DNA from 3 places in the Serratia marcescens subsp. marcescens ATCC 13880 genome. Region 3 is predicted to be linked to each of the others. Evidence: predicted binding sites of a transcription regulator. Region 3 holds the regulator's gene; each other region holds the start of a gene.
What was found. Region 3 encodes PhoB, which activates phosphate uptake and scavenging genes when phosphate is short. Its sites were predicted from a motif close to CTGTCATAAAACTGNCNNAT; they were not measured.
Positions count from the first base shown of each region.

Region 1: the regulator PhoB is predicted to act here: its motif matches at 4,321-4,340, upstream of phoA (alkaline phosphatase).
Region 2: the regulator PhoB is predicted to act here: its motif matches at 1,632-1,651, upstream of J0F90_RS23750 (MIP/aquaporin family protein).

Region 1 is NZ_CP071238.1:1,576,249-1,583,612, forward strand. Features, by position in the region: gene J0F90_RS07510 (fimbrial protein) at 1-39, shown strand, start outside; gene J0F90_RS07515 (helix-turn-helix domain-containing protein) at 115-573, opposite strand; gene mqo (malate dehydrogenase (quinone)) at 779-2,359, opposite strand; gene phoA (alkaline phosphatase) at 2,821-4,248, opposite strand; gene J0F90_RS07530 (glutathione S-transferase N-terminal domain-containing protein) at 4,381-5,088, opposite strand; gene J0F90_RS07535 (ArsR/SmtB family transcription factor) at 5,163-5,846, opposite strand; gene J0F90_RS07540 (antibiotic biosynthesis monooxygenase family protein) at 6,022-6,369, shown strand; gene J0F90_RS07545 (isochorismatase family protein) at 6,401-7,132, opposite strand; gene J0F90_RS07550 (LysR family transcriptional regulator) at 7,265-7,364, shown strand, end outside.
Region 2 is NZ_CP071238.1:4,969,993-4,977,356, reverse strand. Features, by position in the region: gene glpK (glycerol kinase GlpK) at 1-572, opposite strand, end outside; gene J0F90_RS23750 (MIP/aquaporin family protein) at 615-1,460, opposite strand; gene zapB (septal ring assembly protein ZapB) at 1,985-2,224, shown strand; gene rraA (ribonuclease E activity regulator RraA) at 2,284-2,769, opposite strand; gene J0F90_RS23735 (1,4-dihydroxy-2-naphthoate polyprenyltransferase) at 2,845-3,762, opposite strand; gene hslU (ATP-dependent protease ATPase subunit HslU) at 3,845-5,179, opposite strand; gene hslV (ATP-dependent protease subunit HslV) at 5,192-5,722, opposite strand; gene ftsN (cell division protein FtsN) at 5,825-6,763, opposite strand; gene cytR (DNA-binding transcriptional regulator CytR) at 6,829-7,364, opposite strand, start outside.
Region 3 is NZ_CP071238.1:1,038,194-1,045,557, reverse strand. Features, by position in the region: gene J0F90_RS04875 (PstS family phosphate ABC transporter substrate-binding protein) at 69-1,031, opposite strand; gene phoR (phosphate regulon sensor histidine kinase PhoR) at 1,046-2,362, opposite strand; gene phoB (phosphate response regulator transcription factor PhoB) at 2,387-3,076, opposite strand; gene sbcD (exonuclease subunit SbcD) at 3,292-4,524, shown strand; gene sbcC (exonuclease subunit SbcC) at 4,521-7,364, shown strand, end outside.

The sequences.
Region 1 (7,364 bases), 540 kb from region 3:
TTCAGCGCATCGGCGAATATTGACGTCACCTTCAAATAATTCGGTGCCTGGTCAATAAAGAAAGGGTTCAGTTCTCGCGAACTGAACCCTTTTTTGTGCCTTATACCGCGCTGATTAACGCAGCCCCATCCAGCTGGTGCAAACGCCTTCCAGCGGTTTGCCGGCGTACCAACGGGGCAGCGTAGGGGCATCATGGCGCGGTTCGGCCTGCATTTCTATCGGCTGCGCCGGCCATTCTGCGACGTCCCAGCGGGTGGTGCGGCGATACACTGCTGGGGTTTTGCCGAACTGTTTCTTGAAGGCGCGCGAGAACGAAGGCTGAGAGTCGAAATGGTATTGCAGGGCGATATCCAGGATCGGGCGTGGGGTGGAGCGCAGCGCCTGCGCCGCCTGCGACAGGCGCCGCTCGCGGATATAACTGCCGAGCGCGTGGCCGGTAGTGCTGCGGAACATGCGCTGCAGGTGCCATTTGGAGTAGCCCGACTTGGCGGCGACGTTATCCAGCAGCAGCGGCTGATCCAGATGAGTTTCAATCCAGTCTAGTAAATCGTGAATGATATTGACGCGATCCATGGTTTTAGTTCTCCCGCAAAAACGACATTCAGGTCACAGTGACTTAGCTTAATTATCCAAGTATATTCTTTGATAATAGGCGTGAGTGCGCCGTTACGCAAGGGTAAACCGGGGGTAAAAAGGTGGCCAAAAATGCTCTTTGAATGGCAGGGGGATAAAAGAAAGGCCGCATAAAGCGGCCTTTTCAGTAGGAAGTGACGGAAAATCAGTTAGTTTCTGGTTTCACTTCAATGTAGTTCAGACCCAGTACGCTGCTGGTGTAACCGCGGATCTTGTTGGTCATCTCGATATCGCCGTTCAGCTTGTGGCCGTAGGACGGGATGATCTCTTTCAGCTTGCTCTGCCATTCCGGCGTCGCCACTTTGTCTTTGAACACGGTTTCCATCAGGTGCAGCATGATTGGCGCAGCGGTGGAAGCGCCCGGCGAAGCGCCCAGCAGAGCGGCGATGCTGCCGTCTTCAGAGCTGACGACTTCGGTGCCGAACTGCAGCACGCCGCCTTTATCCGCGTCTTTCTTGATGATCTGCACGCGCTGGCCTGCGGTCCACAGCTTCCAGTCTGCCTGCTTGGCGTCCGGGAAGTACTCTTTCAGCGCGGCGAAGCGATCGTCGTCGTTCATCATCAGCTGGCCGACCAGGTATTTCACCAGATCGAAGTTATCCAGACCGACGTGGGTCATCGGCATCAGGTTCGAGGTGCTCAGCGAATGCATCAGATCGAACAGCGAACCGTTCTTCAGGAACTTGCTGGAGAAGGTGGCGAACGGCCCGAACAGCAGCACGCGCTTGCCGTCCAGCATGCGGGTATCCAGGTGCGGTACGGACATCGGCGGCGAACCTACGCTGGCCAGGCCATACACTTTGGCCAGGTGCTGGTTGGCGATCGCCGGGTTGGTGGTGACCAGGAACTGGCCGCCGACCGGGAAGCCGCCGTAGCCGTCGGCTTCAGGGATGCCGGATTTCTGCAGCAGGGTCAGGGACGCGCCGCCTGCGCCGATGAACACGAACTTGGCGTTAACGGTGGTTTCTTTGCCGTCGCGGTTCAGATCGGCAACGGTCACGCTCCAGGTCTGATCGGCGTTGCGCTTGATGTCGCGCACTTCGTGGCTCAGGTTCAGCTTGAACTTGTCGCTGGCGCTCAGCGCGTCAACCAACTGGTGGGTGATCACACCGAAGTTAACGTCGGTACCCAGCGGCATGCGGGTCGCGGCGATTTTCTGCGCCGGATCGCGGCCGTTCATCACCAGTGGCGCCCACTGTTTGATTTGCGCAGGGTCTTCGGAATATTCCATGCCGCGGAACAGGGTGCTGTGCTGCAGCGCCGCGTAGCGTTTACGCAGGAAGTTGACGTTGTCGTCGCCCCACACGAAGCTCATGTGCGGCACGCTGTTAATAAAGGATTTCGGATCTTTCAGGACATTGTTTTTCACCTGATAAGACCAGAACTGACGGGAGATTTCGAAAGACTCGTTGACCTTCACCGCCTTGCTGATGTCGATGGTGCCATCGGCTTTTTCCGGCGTGTAGTTCATTTCGCTGAAGGCGGAGTGGCCGGTACCGGCGTTGTTCCAGCCGTTGGAGCTCTCTTCCGCCACGCCGTTCATGCGCTCATACATGTCGATGGTCCAGGTCGGCTCCAGCTCATGCAGATAGGTACCCAAGGTGGCGCTCATGATGCCGCCGCCGATCAACACCACGTCGACGTTTTTATTCTTCTCTTCAGCCGCCGCCTGCTGCGTAACGCCAAACAGGCTGAGACTGAAAATCAGGACGAGTAATTTTCTCATTGAATTAAATCTCTTGTGTGTAAATTCTACTCATTGCAGGTGAAAGAATTTAGCGGGAGTTACCCTGGAAAATAATGAAGCCGACCGCCCGGCGTGAGCCGATAGGCAGCGATAATGCCTTTTTGTTAATAGGGTATTTAACGAAAAGTGAACTATTGCAGGCCGTCCGGGTGCAAATTGATCGGTTCACGTTACTGGCGGGGTATTATTGTTTGCGAGAATGTTAAAAACTACTTTTGTAACTAAAAAAAATGAATATAAGCAAAAATAGGCCGGTTGCTGTCGCAGTAATAAACAAAGAGGGGGGAGAGGCCGTATAACCGCGTTATTTTAGGGGGTTAATTGTCGCGCAATTAAACGTTATTTCGTTATCACACAATAATTGCGGTTAAATTGCAAATACCTATCGGTAACCAATAATAAATGGCCGCCGTTGCGGGCGGCCATCGTGCGGCAGGCGGTTACTGGATGCCCATCGCATCGCGCATGGTGAAGAACAGATCGGTCTGATCGGTCAATCCCACCACGTTGGCGGCGTGCGGGCCGTAGGCCGCGACGCGCAATTGGGTGCCGGTGTGCCCCTGCGATTCTTCTTCCGAGTTGCCGTAGCTGAGGGTCATCGGCGCGCCGTCTTTGGTGGTCAGCAGCTGGGTCAGGCCCGGCGCTTTGGCGCCGGCGGCGACGATCTGGCTGGAGTGCGCATGGTCGGCGGTGACGATCACCAGCGTGTTGCCGTCGGCGCGGGCGAAGGCCAGCGCTTTTTGCACCGCTTCGTCCAGATCGACGGTTTCACCAATCTGCCCGCACGGGTTGGCGGCGTGATCCTGCTTATCGATCGACGCGCCCTCGACCTGCAGGAAGAAGCCGTTCGGGTTATCTTTCAACAGCGCGATCGCTTTTTCGGTCATCGCCGCCAGCGTTGGCGTGGCCGCGGTGCGCGCCGGGTTGTTTTCGCAGGTTACCGCAGGCTTGTCGAGGTTGCCGTGATAGCTGGCTTTCGGCCCCAACCAGCGCACCGGCATGTTGCCGTCGGCGAACAGGCCCAGCAGCGGTTTTTGCTGGTTGGCCAACGTAACGGCCTGCAGCTCATCCGCGTTGCTCACCCATTGGTAACCCTGCGCCGCCGCCTGATCTTTCAGCGATTTTCCTTGCCATTCGCCGCTTTTCGCCAGCTGGTTGAAGGACTTCGCGCCGCCGCCCAGCGTGACGTCGGCGCGGGTTTTCAGCAGCTGCTCGGTAATGGAGCCGCGGCCGCCGTTTTCCAGTGCGTTAGCGGCGCATTTCTCGCTGGTTTCCTCCGGGCCGTAGCATTTGCGCGAGGTGACGTGCGACACCAGCGCCGCCGGCGTAGCGTCTTGCAACTCGGCGGTGGAGACGTTGCCGGTGGCCTTGCCGGCCGCCTTGGCGATCTCCAGCAGCGTCGGCTGATCTTTGCCGTTCACGTCCACGCCGAGCGCGCCGTTATAGGTTTTCACCCCGGTGGTCCAGGCGGTGGCGGAGGCGGCGGAATCGGTCACGTAATCCGGCTTGCGGGTTTTCTTGTCCAGCGAGTAGTGGGTGTATTGCCCGGTCAGCGGCAGGGCGTCGATGCCCTTGAAGTAACCGCCTGCGCCTTCAGCGTAGTTGCGCGCGGCGGTGATCTCGGAATCCCCCATGCCGTCGCCGATCAGCAGTATCACGTTTTTCGCCGTTTTGTCCGACAGCGACGCCTTCAGCGCGGCGGTCTGATCGCCGGCCAGACGACGGGCTCCGCCCGGTTCGGCGAGGTTGCCGCGTGCGGCGCGCTCGGTCAGGCCATCAGCATTGGGCGAGGTTTCCGCCGCGATGGCGGAGGAACAGAGCAGGGCGGACAGCACGGCGCCGGCGAGCAGGGATACAGCAGGTTGCATGGGGTAAGCTCCTTGTCGTAATACAACAATATAAATAACATCAAATTGTTACGTAAGGAGAGTAGAGCAGAGGGATGACAATTTTATGACAGCGAAAGGCGGGATGGCCCAGCGGCCACCCCGTTTGGCGTCTCAGGCCGTGCGCGCCGGAATAGCCAGCCCGCGCTGCACCGCCGGCCGCGCCAGACCGCGCTCCAACCACTGTGCGACGCGCGGGAAACTGTCGAACTCCACCAGTTCGCGCGCCTCATAGAAGCCGATCAGGTTGCGCACCCAGCCCAGCAGCGAGATATCGGCGATAGTGTACTCCGCGCCCATGATCCAGTCGCGGCCCTCCAGGCGCGTTTCCAGCACGCCGAGCAGGCGTTTCGATTCGTTTTTGTAGCGCTCCAGCGGCCGCTTGTCTTCATATTCGCGCCCGGCGAATTTATGGAAGAAACCGAGCTGGCCGAACATCGGGCCGACGGCGGCCATCTGGAAGAACACCCACTGAATGGTTTCGTAACGCTGCGCCGGATCCTGCGGCAGGAAACGGCCGCTCTTTTCCGCCAGGTAGAGCAGAATGGCGCCGGATTCGAACAGCGGCAGCGGCCGGCCGCCGGGGCCGTCGGGATCGATGATCGCCGGGATCTTGCCATTCGGGTTCAGCGCCAGGAACTCCGGCGTCCAGGTCTCGTTGTTGCCGATGTCGATCAGGTGCGCTTCATAAGGCAGGCCGATCTCTTCCAGCATGATGGACACTTTGACGCCGTTCGGCGTCGGCAGAGAGTAGAGCTGCAGCCGTTCCGGATGTTGAGCCGGCCAGCGTTTGACGATCGGGAATTGGGTGGAATCGAGCATGGAAACTCCTCGGGTTGGCGGGGTCGCTTAAGCGTACCCCTAGAGTATTGCAGTAAAACTACCCTGTCGCCGGGTTACACCGTGAGGTCAAAATGTGCGGCCAGCGCTTTTTTACCGGCGGGGGTCAGCTGCAGCTCACGGCTGTCGAGCCGGCGAAGGATCCAGCCGCGTTGGATAAAGACGGCCAACAGCGCGGCGCCCAGCGCGCCGCCGAGGTGAGATCGGCGTTCGCTCCAGTCCAGGCACCCGCAGGCGAAGCGGCGGCGGGTGGGGGCGGGCGAGCAATCGACGCCCAGCCGCCTCAGCGCGGCCTGACCGGTGTCGCTTAACCGGTAGTCTTCTTCGCCGGTCAGCCAGTTCAGCGCATGCAGCCGATCGTGCAGCTTCACCGCCACCTCGCCCGCCATATGGTCGTAGCAGGTGCGGGCATACTGCAGCGAGGTAGGCGTGCTGCTCTTCACCGATGGGCGCGGCACGCCCGCCAGCGCCATCAGGCCTTCCAGCGCTGCGGCCACCGGTTGCCCGGCCAGCCGGAAATAGCGGTAGCGCCCCTGTTTGACGCAGGCAATCAGCCGCTGCTCCAGCAGTTTCGCCAGGTGTGCGCTGGCGGTAGACGGGGCGACCTCGACCGCCGCGCTGAGCTCGGTGGCGGTGTAGGCGCGCCCGTCCATCAACAGGCACAGCATGCGCGCTCGGGTGCGGTCAGCGATGGCGGCGCTCAGCGCCGCTAAACGATCTTCTATCTCGATGTTATGCATACTTCGATGTTAGACGAAGTATGACTGCTCGTCCATCGCTAACCTGTGGTTATCGCACTCTGGTGCTGTGTGTCTGCGTTCGCTGGATATTGATGAGCGGGCGTTGAAATCGGTGCAGTGGCGCCGTTCGTTCAATGCGCGTGTGCCGGAATTTTACCGTTGAGAGGAGATGAGGATGATCGCCGTGATTTTTGAACTGCAGGCCGCCGACGGGCAGCGGGAGACCTACCTGGAGTTGGCGGCGGCGCTGAAGCCGCTGCTGGCGCAGGTCGACGGATTCATTTCCATCGAGCGCTTTCAAAGCCTGGCCGATCCCGAGCGCCTGTTGTCGCTCTCCTTCTGGCGCGACGAGGCGGCGGTGCAGCAGTGGCGCAATCTCGAACAGCACCGGGCGGCGCAGGCGGGCGGCCGTGGCGAGGTGCTGGCGCAGTACCGGCTGCGGGTGGCGGAGGTGGTGCGGGACTACGGGCTGGAGAGCCGCGACCAGGCGCCGCAGGATAGCCGTTGCTATCACCGCACCTGAAAAAAGCCCGCCTGCGGCGGGCTTTCGTCCGCTATTTCGCTTCGCTGCCCACCTTCATCGCCCCGGCGTAACTGGCGCCCATCCCCCAGGCGGCGCCGTGGTCGCGGGCGATCTGCAATACGCCCCCCGCCGTGGCCTTGTGGCCCCAGTCCTGCTGCCATTCCAGCATCAACGCCACCCAGTTGATAGGGGTGGCGCCTGCTTGTACCAGGCGCTGCATGGCGTTGTTTTGACTATCTGGCGTAATGTCGCCGGTGACGTCCGACAATATGTAGACCTCATACCCCTCGCCCAGAGCGGACAGCGCCGGCAGCATCACGCAGCTGGCGGTCCACAGCCCGCCGATGATGATTTTCTTGCGGCCGGATTGTTTGATCAGATCCACCACGCGCCGATCCTGCCAGACGTTGATGGCGGTGCGATCGTACACCTGCAGGTCCGGGCGTGCCTGCGTCACCTGCTGGAATACCGGCCCGGCGAAGCTTTTGGCGTTGGCCGAGGCCAGAATGGTCGGCACGTTGAACACCTTGGCGGCCTTGGCGATGCCGGCGGCGTTATTCACCAGATTGGTTTGATCGATAGAGGAAATGGTCATGCCGAACATGTCCTGCAGATCGACCAGCAGCAACAGGCTGTTGTCGGCGGTCAGCGGTTGCACATAACCCGCCTGGCGGCTATCGGCGGCGGGGGATTGCGCCAGCGCGGCGACGGGGGCGGTGGCGGCGCTCAGGCCGAGCATCAGGGCGAACAGGGTCTTTTTCATTATTAACTCCATGATTATCAGTAGATTAAATTCACTTCCCACTCAGGGAAGCGGTTGGATAAAGTCTACTGAGGTTGTTGAGGTTAATAATCTGTGTTTTATTGAATTAATAATTAACCTGTAGGACATAATATGGACGTGCTACTGACGATGCGCGCCTTTCGCCGCGTGGTTGAGCGCAACAGTTTCTATAAGGCGGCGGAGGATCTGGCGATCACGCCGGCGGCGTTGA
Region 2 (7,364 bases), 1.2 Mb from region 3:
GTGCGTGAGGCGTTGGTGTAATCGGTGACGTGTACGCGCCCCTGGGTCATTTTCCACACCAGCCAGGTATCCACGGTGCCGAACAGCAGTTCGCCGCGCTTGGCGCGCTCGCGGGCGCCTTCGACGTTGTCCAGGATCCACTTCACCTTGGTGCCGGAGAAGTACGGGTCAACCACCAGGCCGGTGTTGTGACGGATGTACTCTTCCAGGCCGTCGCGCTTGAGCTTCTCGCAGATGTCGGCGGTGCGGCGGCACTGCCAAACGATGGCGTTGTAAATCGGCTTGCCGGTCTCTTTTTCCCAGACGATGGTGGTTTCGCGCTGGTTGGTGATGCCGATGCCGGCGATCTGATCGGAATTGATGTCGGCTTTCGCCAGCACTTCTACCAGCGTCGAACTTTGCGACGCCCAGATCTCCATCGGGTCGTGCTCAACCCAGCCGGCCTTTGGATAGATCTGCGGGAATTCGCGCTGCGATACCGCAACGATGTTGGCGTCGTGATCGAGCACGACGGCGCGTGAGCTGGTGGTCCCTTGGTCGAGTGCGACAATGTATTTTTTTTCTACAGTCATGGTAATTATCCTGCTGTTGTTAACCGTTTAAAACTGCACCCATCATGCTTTACGCTGCTGGGTCTTGGCGTCGGGCTCTTCTTCCGTCACGCAGACGTCGCACGGCAGGTGGCGGCCAATCAGCGCGCGGTAACCGAAAGCGCCCAGGCCACAGCCGACGATAGGGGCGAAGATCGGCACCAGGAAGTACGGGATATCACGTGCGCCGGTGAAGGCGACTTTGCCCCAGCCGGCCAGGTAGGCGAACAGTTTCGGCCCGAAGTCACGCGCCGGGTTCAACGCAAAGCCGGTCAATGGTCCCATGGAGGCGCCGATCACGGCAATCAGAATACCGATCAGCAGCGGCGCCAGCGGGCCGCGCGGAATGCCGTTGCCGTCGTCGGTCAGCGCCAGGATCAGGCACATCAGGATTGCCGCGATCACCATTTCTACCAGGAAGGCCTGGCCGACGGAGATATGCGCGTTAGGGTAAGTCGAGAAGATGCCGGCCAGTTCGAGGCTTTCGTTGCTGCCGCGCACCATGTGGTGGGCCGCTTCGAAGTCGAAGAACAGGTTGTAGTACAGCCCGTAGACCAAGGCCGCTGCGCAGAAGGCGCCGGCGACCTGCGCAATGATGTAAGGCACCACTTTGCGCCCGTCGAAGCAGGCGAACAGCCACAGGGCGAGGGTGACCGCCGGGTTGAGATGCGCGCCGGAAATGGCGGCGGTCAGATAGATGGCCATGGCGACGCCGAGGCCCCAAATGATGCTGATTTCCCACTGGCCGAAGCTGGCGCCCGCCAGTTTCAGTGCGGCAACGCAGCCTACGCCAAAGAAGATCAGCAGCGCCGTGCCGAGGAACTCGGCGATGCACTGGCCTTTTAATGTCGGACTGGTGGTTTGGCTCATAATGTTGTTGTCCTGCAAAACGGCGGTTGTTGGTTTATAGGCTCAGTTGGATAGAGATCCGGCCTATGGGCACAGTTTTTTTCATCTCGTCCAATTATTGAATGAGGACGTGATGTAAATTTATCGTTAACGAACATAAACGAGAAATAGCGAAATCAAAATGTGTGTGGCGCGTCATAAAATTGAGCGATTTCGCGTCGTTTAGTGTTCTTTCTGAGCCATAAAAGTGTGATCTGACCAGTGGTTTGCTGAGGGTTGTTAACAACTCGCGGCGGCGGCGATGGGGATTTTCAGTTTTTGCTGATGGCGGGGGCAGGAAAATTGCAACAGACTGCGCGATGATCCGGTATGTTGCTAGACAGGCGGAGACTGGCTACTTACAATCGTTTTTAACGAATCGAGACCGGCGCGCCTTTCGTAACGGCGCGCGTCACTGAGCGCGATGCAATATTCGCAGTAGCTGCAGCCGATGTTGCGGCCGCTACTTATAGATGTACGCCTTGCTATCATGAGGGGACTGAAGCATGTCATTTGAAGTATTTGAGAAACTGGAAGCAAAAGTACAGCAGGCGATTGATACCATCACCTTGTTGCAGATGGAAATTGAAGAGCTGAAAGACAAAAACAACTCTCTGTCGCAGGAAGTTCAGGCTGCCTCCGGCAACCACGAAGCGTTGGTGCGCGAAAACCAACAGCTGAAAGAAGAACAGCACGTATGGCAAGATCGCCTGCGCGCGCTGCTGGGCAAAATGGAAGAGGTCTAATCCTCACGCCATGTCGCAACGAAAAGGGCGCCTGAGGCGCCCTTTTTCATGACCGGAAATCACTCGATGTCGAGCGGGTCCTCGGAGAGGATGATGCCGGTGTTGTCGGCATACAGGTGGTCGCCGGAGAAGAAGGTGACGCCACCGAAGTTGACGCGGATATCGCTTTCGCCCACGCCTTCGCTCACGGCACCCGCCGGGATCGCCGCCATCGCCTGAATGCCGATGTCGAGTTCTTCCAGATCGTCCACCTGGCGCACCGCGCCGTACACCACGATGCCTTCCCATTCGTTCTGGGCGGCCAAGCGCGCCAGTTCGGCGTTGATCAGCGCCCGGCGTACCGAACCGCCGCCGTCGACCAACAGCACGCGGCCGCGGCCGTTTTCTTCAAGCAGATCGAACAACAGGCCGTTATCCTCAAAGCATTTCACCGTGGTGATCTGCCCGCCAAATGAAGTACGCCCGCCAAAATTGGAGAACAGAGGTTCAACAACGTTTACCTCTTCATGATAGATGTCGCAAAGTTCGGAAGTATCGTATTTCATAGGATTTTACGTCTGTTTGCCGCTGGAATGTTCAGTATATCCCTTTATTCGCCCTGTTGGCAAAATCATCAGTTTTTAACTGAGCGCCACGCCGATGGCGAACAGCAGGTTGGCCAGCAACGCCGCTTTGACCATGTGTTCCAGCATCGGCCGCATGCCGACCGGCGTCGGATCGCGCAGCACGCGCAGGCCGTGGCGCATCAGCAGCGGGATCGCCAACACGAACAGCCAACCCCACGGGCTGTGCAGGTTGAACAGCGTAAACAGCGCGAAACACAGCACTGCGCCGCCGAGCAGCAGGGCATGGTAAATGCGCGCCTTGTGCGGGCCGAGACGCACCGCCAGCGTGTTCTTGCCGTTTTCGCGATCGCTCTCGATATCGCGCAGATTGTTGATGTTGAGCACCGCCGTCGCCAGCAGGCCGCAGGCGGTGGCAGGCAGCATCACCACGCTGTCGAAGGTGTGCGTTTGCAGATAGTAGGTGCCGGCCACGCTCAGCCAGCCGAAGAACACCAGTACCGAGATGTCGCCCAACCCCAAATATCCGTAGGGCTTGTTGCCGACGGTATAGGTGATGGCTGCCACGATAGACAGCCCGCCCAGCACCAGAAAGCCCACCACGTCGCTGGGTTGCTCGCAGGCGACGGCGATCAGCGAACAGCCGGCGAGGGCGATCAGCACCACCGTCACCACCAGTGCCCGTTTCATCTGCGCCTGGGTGATCATGCCTTTCTGCATGCCGCGCAATGGCCCGATGCGATCTTCTTTGTCGCTGCCTTTGACCGCATCGCCGTAGTCGTTCGCCAGGTTGGAGAGGATCTGCAGCAGGCCGGCGGTCAACAGCGCCAGCAGCGCCACTTCAGGTTTCAGGCTGCCGTGCCAGGCGGCGATTGCCGAGCCGACCACGATGGAGGCAAAGGCCAGCGGCAGGGTGCGGGGGCGTAGACTTTCCAGCCAGGCGGAGATCGGGGTGGTGGGGGTTGATGAGCTCATGTTTCGCTTCTGTGTCCGTTAGAAATAATTGTGGGAGGCAATGCCTCCCACACAGATGACTGACAAGACAATGATTGAGCGATTATAGGATAAAACGACTCAAATCTTCATCCGCCACCAGTTCATCCAGATGACTGCGCACGTAATCCGCATCAATTGTAATGGATTGGCCATTAATTTCACTCGCATCGTAGGAAATATCTTCCATCAGACGCTCCAGCACGGTGTGCAGACGACGCGCGCCGATGTTCTCGGTGCTTTCGTTGACCTGCCACGCGGCTTCGGCGATGCGGCGGATGCCGTCGGCGGTGAACTCGATATTGACGCCTTCGGTGCCCATCAGCGCTTTGTACTGTTCGGTCAGCGACGCGCTCGGCTCGGTCAGGATGCGCTCGAAATCTTCGGTGGTCAGCGCCTGCAGCTCAACGCGGATCGGCAGACGGCCCTGCAGTTCCGGGATCAGATCCGACGGATTGGCGGTCTGGAACGCGCCGGAGGCGATGAACAGGATGTGGTCGGTCTTCACCATACCGTGCTTGGTGGACACGGTGCAGCCTTCCACCAGCGGCAGCAGATCGCGCTGCACGCCTTCGCGGGAAACGTCCGGGCCGGAGCTTTGGCCGCCGCGCTTACAGATTTTGTCGATCTCATCGATAAACACGATGCCGTGCTGCTCAACCGCTTCGATCGCCTGCTCTTTCAGTTCTTCCGGGTTTACCAGCTTGGCGGCTTCTTCTTCCACCAGCAGCTTGAAGGCTTCTTTGATCTTCAGCTTGCGCGGTTTTTGCTTTTGGCCGCCGAGGTTCTGGAACATCGACTGCAGCTGGTTGGTCATCTCTTCCATGCCCGGAGGCGCCATGATTTCCACGCCCATCGGCGCGGCGGCCAGATCGATTTCGATCTCTTTGTCATCCAGTTGGCCTTCGCGCAGTTTCTTGCGGAATGCCTGGCGGGCGGCGGACGGTTCCTGATTTTCTTCCGGTTGGCCCCAGTTGTTCTTGGCCGGCGGGATCAGCACGTCGAGAATGCGCTCTTCGGCCAACTCTTCGGCGCGGGTGCGGTTTTTCTCGATCGACTGCATGCGCACCATTTTGATGGCGGCATCGGTCAGATCGCGGATGATGGAGTCCACTTCTTTGCCCACATAGCCCACTTCGGTGAACTTGGTGGCTTCAACCTTGATGAACGGCGCGTTGGCCAGCTTCGCCAGACGACGGGCGATTTCGGTTTTACCGACGCCGGTCGGGCCGATCATCAGAATGTTTTTCGGGGTCACTTCGTGACGCAGCATCTCGTTGAGCTGCATCCGGCGCCAGCGGTTGCGCAGGGCAATGGCGACAGCGCGTTTGGCCTTGTTTTGGCCAATGATATAGCTGTCCAGTTCGCTGACGATCTCGCGCGGGGTCATTTCAGACATGGTATTCGATCCTTACGCTTTGGAAGGCAATTCTTCAATGGTGTGGAAATGGTTGGTGTAAATACAGATGTCGCCGGCGATGTTGAGGGATTTCTCAACGATGTCGCGGGCGCTCAGCTCGGTATTTTCCAACATGGCGCGGGCGGCGGCCTGGGCGTACGGGCCGCCGGAGCCGATGGCGATCAGATCGTTTTCCGGCTGCACCACATCGCCGTTGCCGGTGATGATCAGCGAGGCGGTTTCATCGGCGACCGCCAGCAGCGCTTCGAGCTTGCGCAGCATGCGGTCGGTGCGCCAGTCTTTCGCCAGTTCGACGGCGGCTTTCACCAGGTGGCCCTGATGCATTTCCAGTTTGCGTTCAAACAGTTCAAACAGCGTGAAGGCGTCAGCGGTGCCACCGGCGAAACCGGCGATCACTTTGTCGTTATACAGGCGACGCACTTTCTTGACGTTACCCTTCATCACCGTATTACCCAGGGTTGCCTGGCCATCACCACCGATGACGACCTGGCCGTTGCGGCGTACGCTTACAATTGTTGTCACGAGCAGACCCTCGTTAAAGACGGAAAGAAGTCCCCGCAGCGCCTGCTTTCGCAGACGCTACGAGGCATATTGAGAGTATAGATGGGGGGGGATTGACGCTTTTCAACCCCCAACGGAGAGGGGAATGCAACTCGACATGCCGACGCCCTTCAGGCGTGAAAGGGTTTTATCCGCTGCGGCGCGGCTGCTGTAGGGGCCGAGCACGACGCGATTCCAGCCGCCTCCGGCGGTGATGCGGCTCTCGATGCCTTCGAACGCCAGGCGCGCGCGCACGGATTCAGCCTGATCGGTGGCGCGGAACGAACCGCATTGCACCATCCACTTCTGTTTCGATTCCGGCTTGGTGTCCTGCTTGGCCGTTTCCTGTTTCACTTCCGGTTTCGGCTCCGGCTTCGGTTGCGGCTTCGGCTCAGGCTGTTTCGCCTGCACCGGCGGTGGGGTGACCGGCTTCGGCTGCTGGTGCTGCTGCACCGGCGCGGTGGCGGCCCCGTTGTTGAATGGGTTGCGCGGCGCCTGGGTAACCTGCTGCTGCTGTTGCTGTACCGGCTGCTGCTGCATTTGCTGTTGTTGCATCTGCTGCTGCTGGCGGTTACTGCGCGCGTTGACCTGGCCCGGATCGTTATACGGCACTTCGTTCAGCTGCGTCGGGCGCTGCTGCATGTCGGCCTGCATTTGTTCCAGCAACTGCCGCTGTTCGGCGGTCAACTGAGTTTTGGAATTGAGCTCGCCGCCGGCCGTCGGTTCGGTCGGGGTTTGCACGCCGATCTGCCGGTTTTCCAGCTCTTTGATGTAGCGCCAGCGCTCTTCCGGCTTCGGCGGCAGGCCGTTGCCGGGGCGCGTGGTGTGCGCAGGCAACAACGGCGCGTCTTCCGGCTTGTTGTGGGTAATGAAATAGAGGCCACCGACAAAGATAACCAGCAACGCGGCGGCTAACGCCAGCACGGTTTTGGAAACCTTCGGAGAACTGCGTTTTTTACGGCTGGGGGTTTTACGCTTAGCTCCTGCTGCGCGCCCACGGCTTACATAGTCTTTTTGTGCCACTATTATTCCGCTGTGTCCTGATGAGAGGATAAGTCCGTCATGTTACTGAACCCTAAAATATTTGACTAGCGTTTCGGGGCAGCGGTGCTGCCTCTGATAATCAATTCACTGTCCAATAGCCGGGAGCCGCTGGCCACCGTCTGGCCGTTCAACTGCTCCAACAGCAATAACATCGCCTGTTGGCCTATCTGGAAACGCGGCTGCGCCACCGTGGTCAGTGGCGGATCGCAATACTGCGCCAGCTTGAGGTCGTCAAAGCCGACGATCGACAGATCCTGCGGTACCCGCAGCCCCATTTTCTTCGCCTGGGACAGCACGCCGATCGCCATGACGTCGCTGTGGCAGAACACCGCCGTCGGCGGTTTCGGCTGAGCCATCAGCGCCGTCAGCGCTTGCGCGCCGGCTTCGTAGGTAAAATCACCCCGGGTAATATAGCTGCTTTCGACGGTAATGCCATTACGACGTAGCGCTTGAACGTAACCCTGCAGCCGATAATGGCTCAGCGGCATCTGTTCCGGCCCGGCGACGCAAGCGATCTGCCGGTGGCCCAATTGGTGCAAATAATGCACGGCTTCAAAGGCGGCGGTCAGGTTATCGATGT
Region 3 (7,364 bases):
CGGTTTTCGCGTGGTATAAGCTCCGTTTTGCCGTGAAAAAAGGCGAAAATTACGCCGATTTTTGTCGCTTATTGCGCCGTGGCCGGCGCGAGCGGTGGCAACCCGAGCGCCTGACGAGTCTTCTGCAGGGCGGCCGGCGGCAGCGGCAGATAGCCGTCGTGGTTGACCAGGCTTTGCCCTGGTGTCGACAGCACGCGATCGAGGAACGCGGCGGTCAGCGGCTCCAGCGGTTGATTGGGGGCTTTGTTGATGTAGATATACAGATAGCGCGACAGCGGGTAGCGATCGTTGCGCACGTTGGCGGCGGTAGGCGCGACATAGTCTTCTCCCGACTCCGCCAGCGGCAGCAGCCGCACGCCGCTGGCGCGAAAACCGATGCTGGCGTAGCCGATGCCGTTGAGCGAACCGGCCACCGCCTGCACCACCGAAGCCGAACCAGGCAGCTCATTGACGCGCGGCATGAAATCGCCGCCGCACAGCGCGCGCAGTTTGAAATAGCCGTAGGTGCCGGACGCCGAGTTGCGGCCGAAGCGTTGCAGCGAGCGTGTCGCCCAGTCGCCGCGCAGCCCCAGCTCGCCCCAGCGCGTCAGCGGCTGGCTTTCACCGCAGCGCCGGGTGGCGGAGAAAATGCGATCGAGCTGCTGCAGGTTAAGGCCGCGCAGCGGATTGTCCTGATGCACCAACACCACCAGCGCATCCACCGCTACCGGCACCGCCAGGGGCGCATAACCGTAACGGTGTTCGAACGCCGAAACCTCGGCCGCCTTCATCGGCCGGCTCATCGGGCCCAGTTGCGCGGCGCCCGCCGCCAACGCGGTCGGCGCGGTCGACGAACCGGCGGCCTGGATCTGCAGGTTGACGTTGGGATAATGCTGGCTGAAATCCTGCGCCCACAGCGCCATCAAATTCGCCAGCGTGTCGGAGCCGACGCTGGACAGGTTGCCCGCCAACATGCCGTCAGGCTGCGCCAGCGCGCCGCGTCCGGCCAGCAGCGCCAGGCAAAGCAACAGCCCTCGGGTAATTCGGGTCATACCGGTGTCTCGCGTTAATTTTTCACCGCATTCTCTGATAAAGCGGCGGGAACAATCAACCGATTGGGCAAGGTAAAGATAAAGCGGGTGCCGATCCCCGGTTCGCTGAGGATCTCCAGCCGCGCGTCGTGATGGCTGAGCGCGTGCTTGACGATCGCCAGCCCCAGCCCGCTGCCGCCGGTCTGGCGCGAACGGGCCTTGTCGACGCGATAAAAACGCTCTGTCAGGCGCGGCAGATGCTCGGCGGCGATGCCCGGCCCGTTGTCGCTGACCTGGAATTGCGCGCCGTGCGCCGTCTGCTGCCAGCTGACTTCGATATGGGTGCCCTTCGGCGTGTGGTTGACCGCGTTGTACACCAGGTTAGACACCGCGCTGCGCAACTGATCTTCATTGCCGAACACGTTGAGCTGTTCGTTCACCCGGAAGGTGATCTCGTGATTGCCGCCGCTCAGCGATTGCGCCTCGCGCTGCAACACCCGCAGCATCAGCGGAATATCCACCCGCTCGTTCATGTCGACATTGGGCGCCGCCTCGATGCGCGACAGCGTCAGCAACTGCTTGACCAGCCCGTCCATCCGGCGGGTCTGCTCTTGCATGGTGCTAAGCGCCTTGCTGCGCAGCGAGCCATCCTGCTCTTCGTCGCCCATCATCTCCAGATAGCCCTGCAGCACCGTCAGCGGCGTGCGCAGTTCATGACTGACGTTGGCGAAGAAGTTGCGCCGCGCGCCCTCCAACTGGCGCATCTGGGTGACGTCGCGCGCCACCATCAGCAGTTGCCCTTCAGAATACGGCATCACGCGGAATTCGACGTAGTGTTCGTTGTTCAGCTGCAGCGTCAGCGGGCGCGAAAACTCCTGTTGTTGCAGATAGTGGCTGAATTCCGGATACCGCAGCAGGTTAAGGATGTGCTGGCCGTTGTCTTCCGGCCAGCGAAAGCCGAGCAGATGCTGCGCCAGCCCGTTGCACCAGAAGATATTGCCTTCGACGGTGGTCATCACCACCGCGTCAGGCAGCGATTCGGCCCCGCTGCGAAAGCGCTTGATCAGCAGCGCCAGCTCGCGCCGGCGGCGGCGGTTGCGCTGCTGCATCTGATACAGGCCATAGAACAGCGGCTCCCAGCTCCAGCGGCCGGGCGGCGGCGTCATGCTGCGGTCGATCCACAGCCAATGGGAGAGTTTGAGCTGGTTGTAGAAATTCCACACCAGCGCAGCCAGCGCGGAGGCCAGCAGGAACCAGGGCAGATAACCGAAAATCAGCCCCAGCAGTAAGGCGGGCAGACAGAAAAGAGCCAGCTCCAGAGCCAGCCTCTTCCACGACAGACGTTCTAACACGGCATATTCTCCAGCGCGGCGCGATCAGTAGCGCGTTGAGAACCGGTAGCCGGTGCCCCGAACGGTTTGAACCATTTTATCATGCCCACTGGTTTCTAACGCCTTGCGGAGCCGACGGATATGCACGTCAACGGTACGGTCTTCCACATAAACGTTAGTGCCCCAGACGTGATTAAGCAACTGCTCGCGGCTATAAACCCGCTCCGGGTGGGTCATAAAGAAGTGCAGCAGCTTGAACTCTGTCGGCCCCATGTCCAGCGCCTGATCGTTCGCCATTACGCGATGGGAGGACGGATCCAGACTCAACCCTTGCATTTCAATCACTTCTTCCACCGCCATCGGCGAAATGCGGCGCATGACCGCTTTGATGCGCGCCACCAGCTCCTTGGGCGAGAACGGCTTGGTGATGTAATCATCCGCCCCCACTTCCAGGCCGCGCACCCGGTCTTCTTCTTCGCCGCGCGCGGTCAGCATCATCACCGGGATATCGCGGGTCAGCGCTTCGCGCTTCATATGTTTGATAAACTGAATGCCGGAACCGCCGGGCAACATCCAGTCAAGCAACACCAAATCAGGGAACGGCTCAGACAGACGCGTCACGGCGCTGTCATAATCCTCGGCTTCCAACGGTTGGTAACCATTCTGTTCCAACACAAAGCACACCATCTCACGGATCGGCGCTTCGTCTTCCACCACCAGTATGCGTCTTGCCATCGTCAATCCTGCCAATGTGTTAGCGACTTTTCGGGCGCCATTATGCGTCAGTTTTGTGACACTTTTATGAAAAAAACCGGCTGTTATAGGCAGTAAGCATAGCGATTATTTCCCGCAGTAAAGAAAAATCATCCGGTTGTCATCATCATTGCGCCGGGACAGCCGCCGCCGCGGCCTTTATAATCATCGCCATTATCTTCACATCCGGGAGTGTCATGCGCCTGATCCACACCTCTGACTGGCACCTTGGCCAGTACTTTTTCACCAAAAGCCGCGCCGCCGAGCACCAGGCTTTTCTGAACTGGCTGATCGAACAGATCGAACAGCAGCAGGTGGATGCGCTGATCGTCGCCGGGGATCTGTTCGATACCGGCTCGCCGCCCAGCTATGCCCGCGAGCTGTACAACCGCTTCGTGGTGGAACTGCAGCGCACCGGCTGCCAGTTGGTAGTGCTGGGCGGCAACCACGATTCGGTCGCAACGCTGAACGAATCGCGTGAACTGCTCTCCTGCCTGAACACCACGGTGATCGCCAGCGCGCAGGGCGCCCCGGAACAGCAGATCGTGGTGCTTAACCAACGCGACGGCCAGCCGGGCGCGGTGCTGTGCGCCATCCCGTTCCTGCGGCCGCGCGACCTGCTCACCAGCCGCGCCGGCGAATCCGGCGCGCAGAAACAGCAGGCGCTGCAGGAAGCCATCGCCGAACATTACCAAGCGCTGTATCAGGCGGCCTGCGAGCGCCGCGACCAGCTGGGCCTACCGCTGCCGATCGTCGCCACCGGCCACCTGACCACCGTCGGCGTCACCACCTCCGACTCGGTGCGCGACATCTATATCGGCACCCTCGACGCCTTCCCGGCGCAGGCCTTCCCGCCCGCCGACTATATCGCGCTCGGCCACATTCACCGCGCGCAGAACGTCGCCAAATCGGAGCATATTCGCTATAGCGGCTCACCGATCCCGCTCAGTTTCGATGAGCTGGGCAAAGCCAAAAGCGTCTTCCTGGTCGATTTCGCCGACGGCGCTTTGCAGCGGGTAGACGCGTTAACGATCCCGCAGTTTCAGCCCATGCAACTGATCAAAGGCGATCTGGCCGAGATCGAACGGCAGCTGCGGCAATTTGCCGACTATGCCGGCGAGCTGCCGGTGTGGCTGGATATCGAAGTGGCGACGCAGGACTACCTCAGCGACATCCAGCGCCGCATCCAGCTGATGGCGGATGAGCTGCCGGTGGAAGTGGTGCTGCTGCGGCGCAGTAAAGAGCAGCGCCGCCAGGCGATCGCGCAGCAGGATAAAGAAACGCTGAACGAGCTGAGCGTCAACGAAGTGTTCGAACGGCGTCTGACACAGGAGGCCGACATGCCCGAAGCGCGCCAACGGCGGATGCACCAACTGTTCCGCCAGGTGGTCGAGGCGGTGCAGCAGAACGCCGAGGAGACCAACCCATGAAGATCCTCAGCCTGCGCTTAAAAAACCTCAACTCGCTGCAGGGCGAATGGAAAATTGACTTCACCGCCGAGCCGTTCGCCAGCAACGGCCTGTTCGCCATTACCGGCCCGACCGGCGCGGGCAAAACCACCCTGCTGGACGCCATCTGCCTGGCGCTGTACCACCAAACGCCGCGCCTCAACGTCACGCCGAGCCAGAATGAACTGATGACCCGCCACACCGCCGAATCGCTGGCGGAGGTCGAATTCGAGGTCAAGGGCGTCGGCTATCGCGCCTTCTGGAGCCAGCGCCGCGCCAAAAACGCGCCGGACGGCAATCTGCAGGCGCCGAAGGTCGAACTGGCGCGCCGCGAGGACGGCAAGATCCTGGCGGACAAGGTGCGCGACAAGCTGGAGCTTACCGCCGCCATCACCGGGCTGGACTTTGGCCGCTTCACCAAATCGATGATGCTGTCTCAGGGGCAGTTCGCCGCGTTCCTCAACGCCGACGCCAACGATCGCGCCGAACTGCTGGAAGAGCTGACCGGCACCGAAATCTACGGGCGGTTGTCCGAACAGGTGTTCGAGTCGCACAAGCAGGCCAAAACCGACCTGGATGCGTTGCATCAACGCGCCAGCGGCATCGAACTGCTGAACGACGAGCAGCGCCAGTCTCTGACCGAACAGCTGACGGCGCTGAGCGCGCAGGAAATCGCCCTCGGCGAGCAAACCCAGCGGCAGCAACAGGCGCTGAGCTGGCTGCAGCAATGGCAACGCCTCCGGCAACAGCAAAGCGAGGGGCAATTGCGGCTGGACACCGCCCAGCGCGAGCAGGCGGAGGCCGCCCCACAGCTGAAGCGGCTGGCGCTCAGCGAGCCGGCCGAGAAATTGCGGCCGCTGCGCGGCGAACGCGATCGTTGCCGCGCCGAGCTGCAGACGATACAACAGCAGGCAGCCCAGCTGACGCAACAACAGGAACAGCACTCGGCGCAGCTGGCGCCGCTGCAGCAGGCGGTGGAAAAAACCCGTCTGGCGCAGCAAGCCCATGCCGAGCATATGCGGCAACAGCAACAGTTGATCGATGACCAGGTGGCCCCGCTCGACCATCAAATAGCCCAACTGCAGTCGACACAGGCCGAGCGGCGACAGGCCGGCGATGCCGCCGCGCAGCAATGCGCCCAGCAGCAGACCGCGCTGGAGCAGCTCACCGCCCAGCGCAGCCAACTGACGACGCAGGCCGCACAGCATCAACAGCAGTTGAACGCGCTGACCGAAGCACTGGCCGTTCAACAGCAACAGCAACAGGCGCTGGAGGCGCAAACGCCGTTGGCTCCGCTGCGCCAACGCCTGAGCGCCCTGGCGGATCTGCGCCCAACACGCCAGCAGCTGTTTACTCTATCTTCTTTGTCGCAGCAAATCGTTAAACGGCTGGAACAGCAGCGGCAAGAGCTAAACAGCGGCCAACATGAACTTACCCAGTTGGAACCACAGCTAGAACTCATCCGTCAGCAATTTAAGCAGCAGAAAGCCCACCAGGCCGATGTTGAAAAAACCTATGCGCTGGAACAACGGATCGTGGGTCTGGAGGCCGAGCGCGCCCGTTTGCAACCCGGCGCCCCCTGCCCGCTGTGCGGCTCATGCGAGCACCCGGCGGTAGAACAATACCAAGAGGTAAAACTGTCAGAAACCGCGCAACGTCTGGAGCAAATGAAAGTCCAGACCGAAGCATTGCAAAAACAAGGCGTCGAGCTGCGAGCCCGTTACGACAACCTGCAACAGCAATTGCAGCGTCAGCAGCAAACCATCGCGCAGGATGAACAACAGCTGGCCGGCCAACAGCTGCAGTGGGGGCAGCTCAGCGCGCCGTTGGCGTTCGACTTTACGCTGGCGGATGGCGAGCAACTCAGCGCCTGGCTGAACGGCTGCGACGACGAAGAACGGCGCGGGCAACACGCGCTGCAACAGCATGAACAGGCGGCGCAGGCGGTACAGCAGGCGAAGGATGCGCTCATCGCTCTGCAAACGCAGCAGCAGCAGACGCATCAACAGCTGGCGTTGCTCGAAGAACGCTTTACGCTGCTGCAGAAAGCCCACGCCGACAGCCTGCAACAGCAGCAAGAGCTGCATCAACGCTGGCAAGAAGGCGAGAAGACCCTTGCCGAACGACGCGCGCAGCGGCTGGCGCTGTTCGGCGAACAGCAGGTCGCCGAGGTGCGCGAACAGCTGCGCGCCAAACACACCGCCTGCGAACAGGCCAGCGTTCAGGCCGCCGAGCAGTGGCAAAAGGCGCAGGAACTGCGCGAACGCCTGGCCGGCCAGCAGGCCGGGCTGCAACATCAACACACTCAGATGCAGGAGCGGCTGCAGCAGGCGCAGCAGCAGTGGCAGCAGGCGCTGGCCGACAGCGAATTCGCCGATGAAACCGCCTTCACCGCCGCGCTGCTGGACGATGTCCTGCGCCGCGAATTGCAACAGCGCAAAGAACAGCTGCAACAGCGGCAGGTGGAGGCCGCCGCCCTGCTGACGCAGGCGACGCAAACGCTGGAGCAGCACCGGCAAAACCGCCCTGAAGGGGTGGATGAAGCCAACGCGGATCTCGATGCGCTCACCCAATCGCTGGCCGAACTGGCACAGCAGTTGAAGGCGCTGCAGCTGCGCCAGGGCGAACTGCGCAACCAGCTGGAAAGCGACGCCGAACGCCGTCTCAATCAACAGGCGCTGTTCGAGCAGATCGCCCGCAGCCAGCAAGACTACGACGACTGGAGCTGCCTCAACCAGCTGATCGGCTCAAAAGAGGGCGACAAATTCCGCCGCTTCGCTCAGGGGCTGACGCTCGATCATCTGGTGTATCTGGCCAACCTT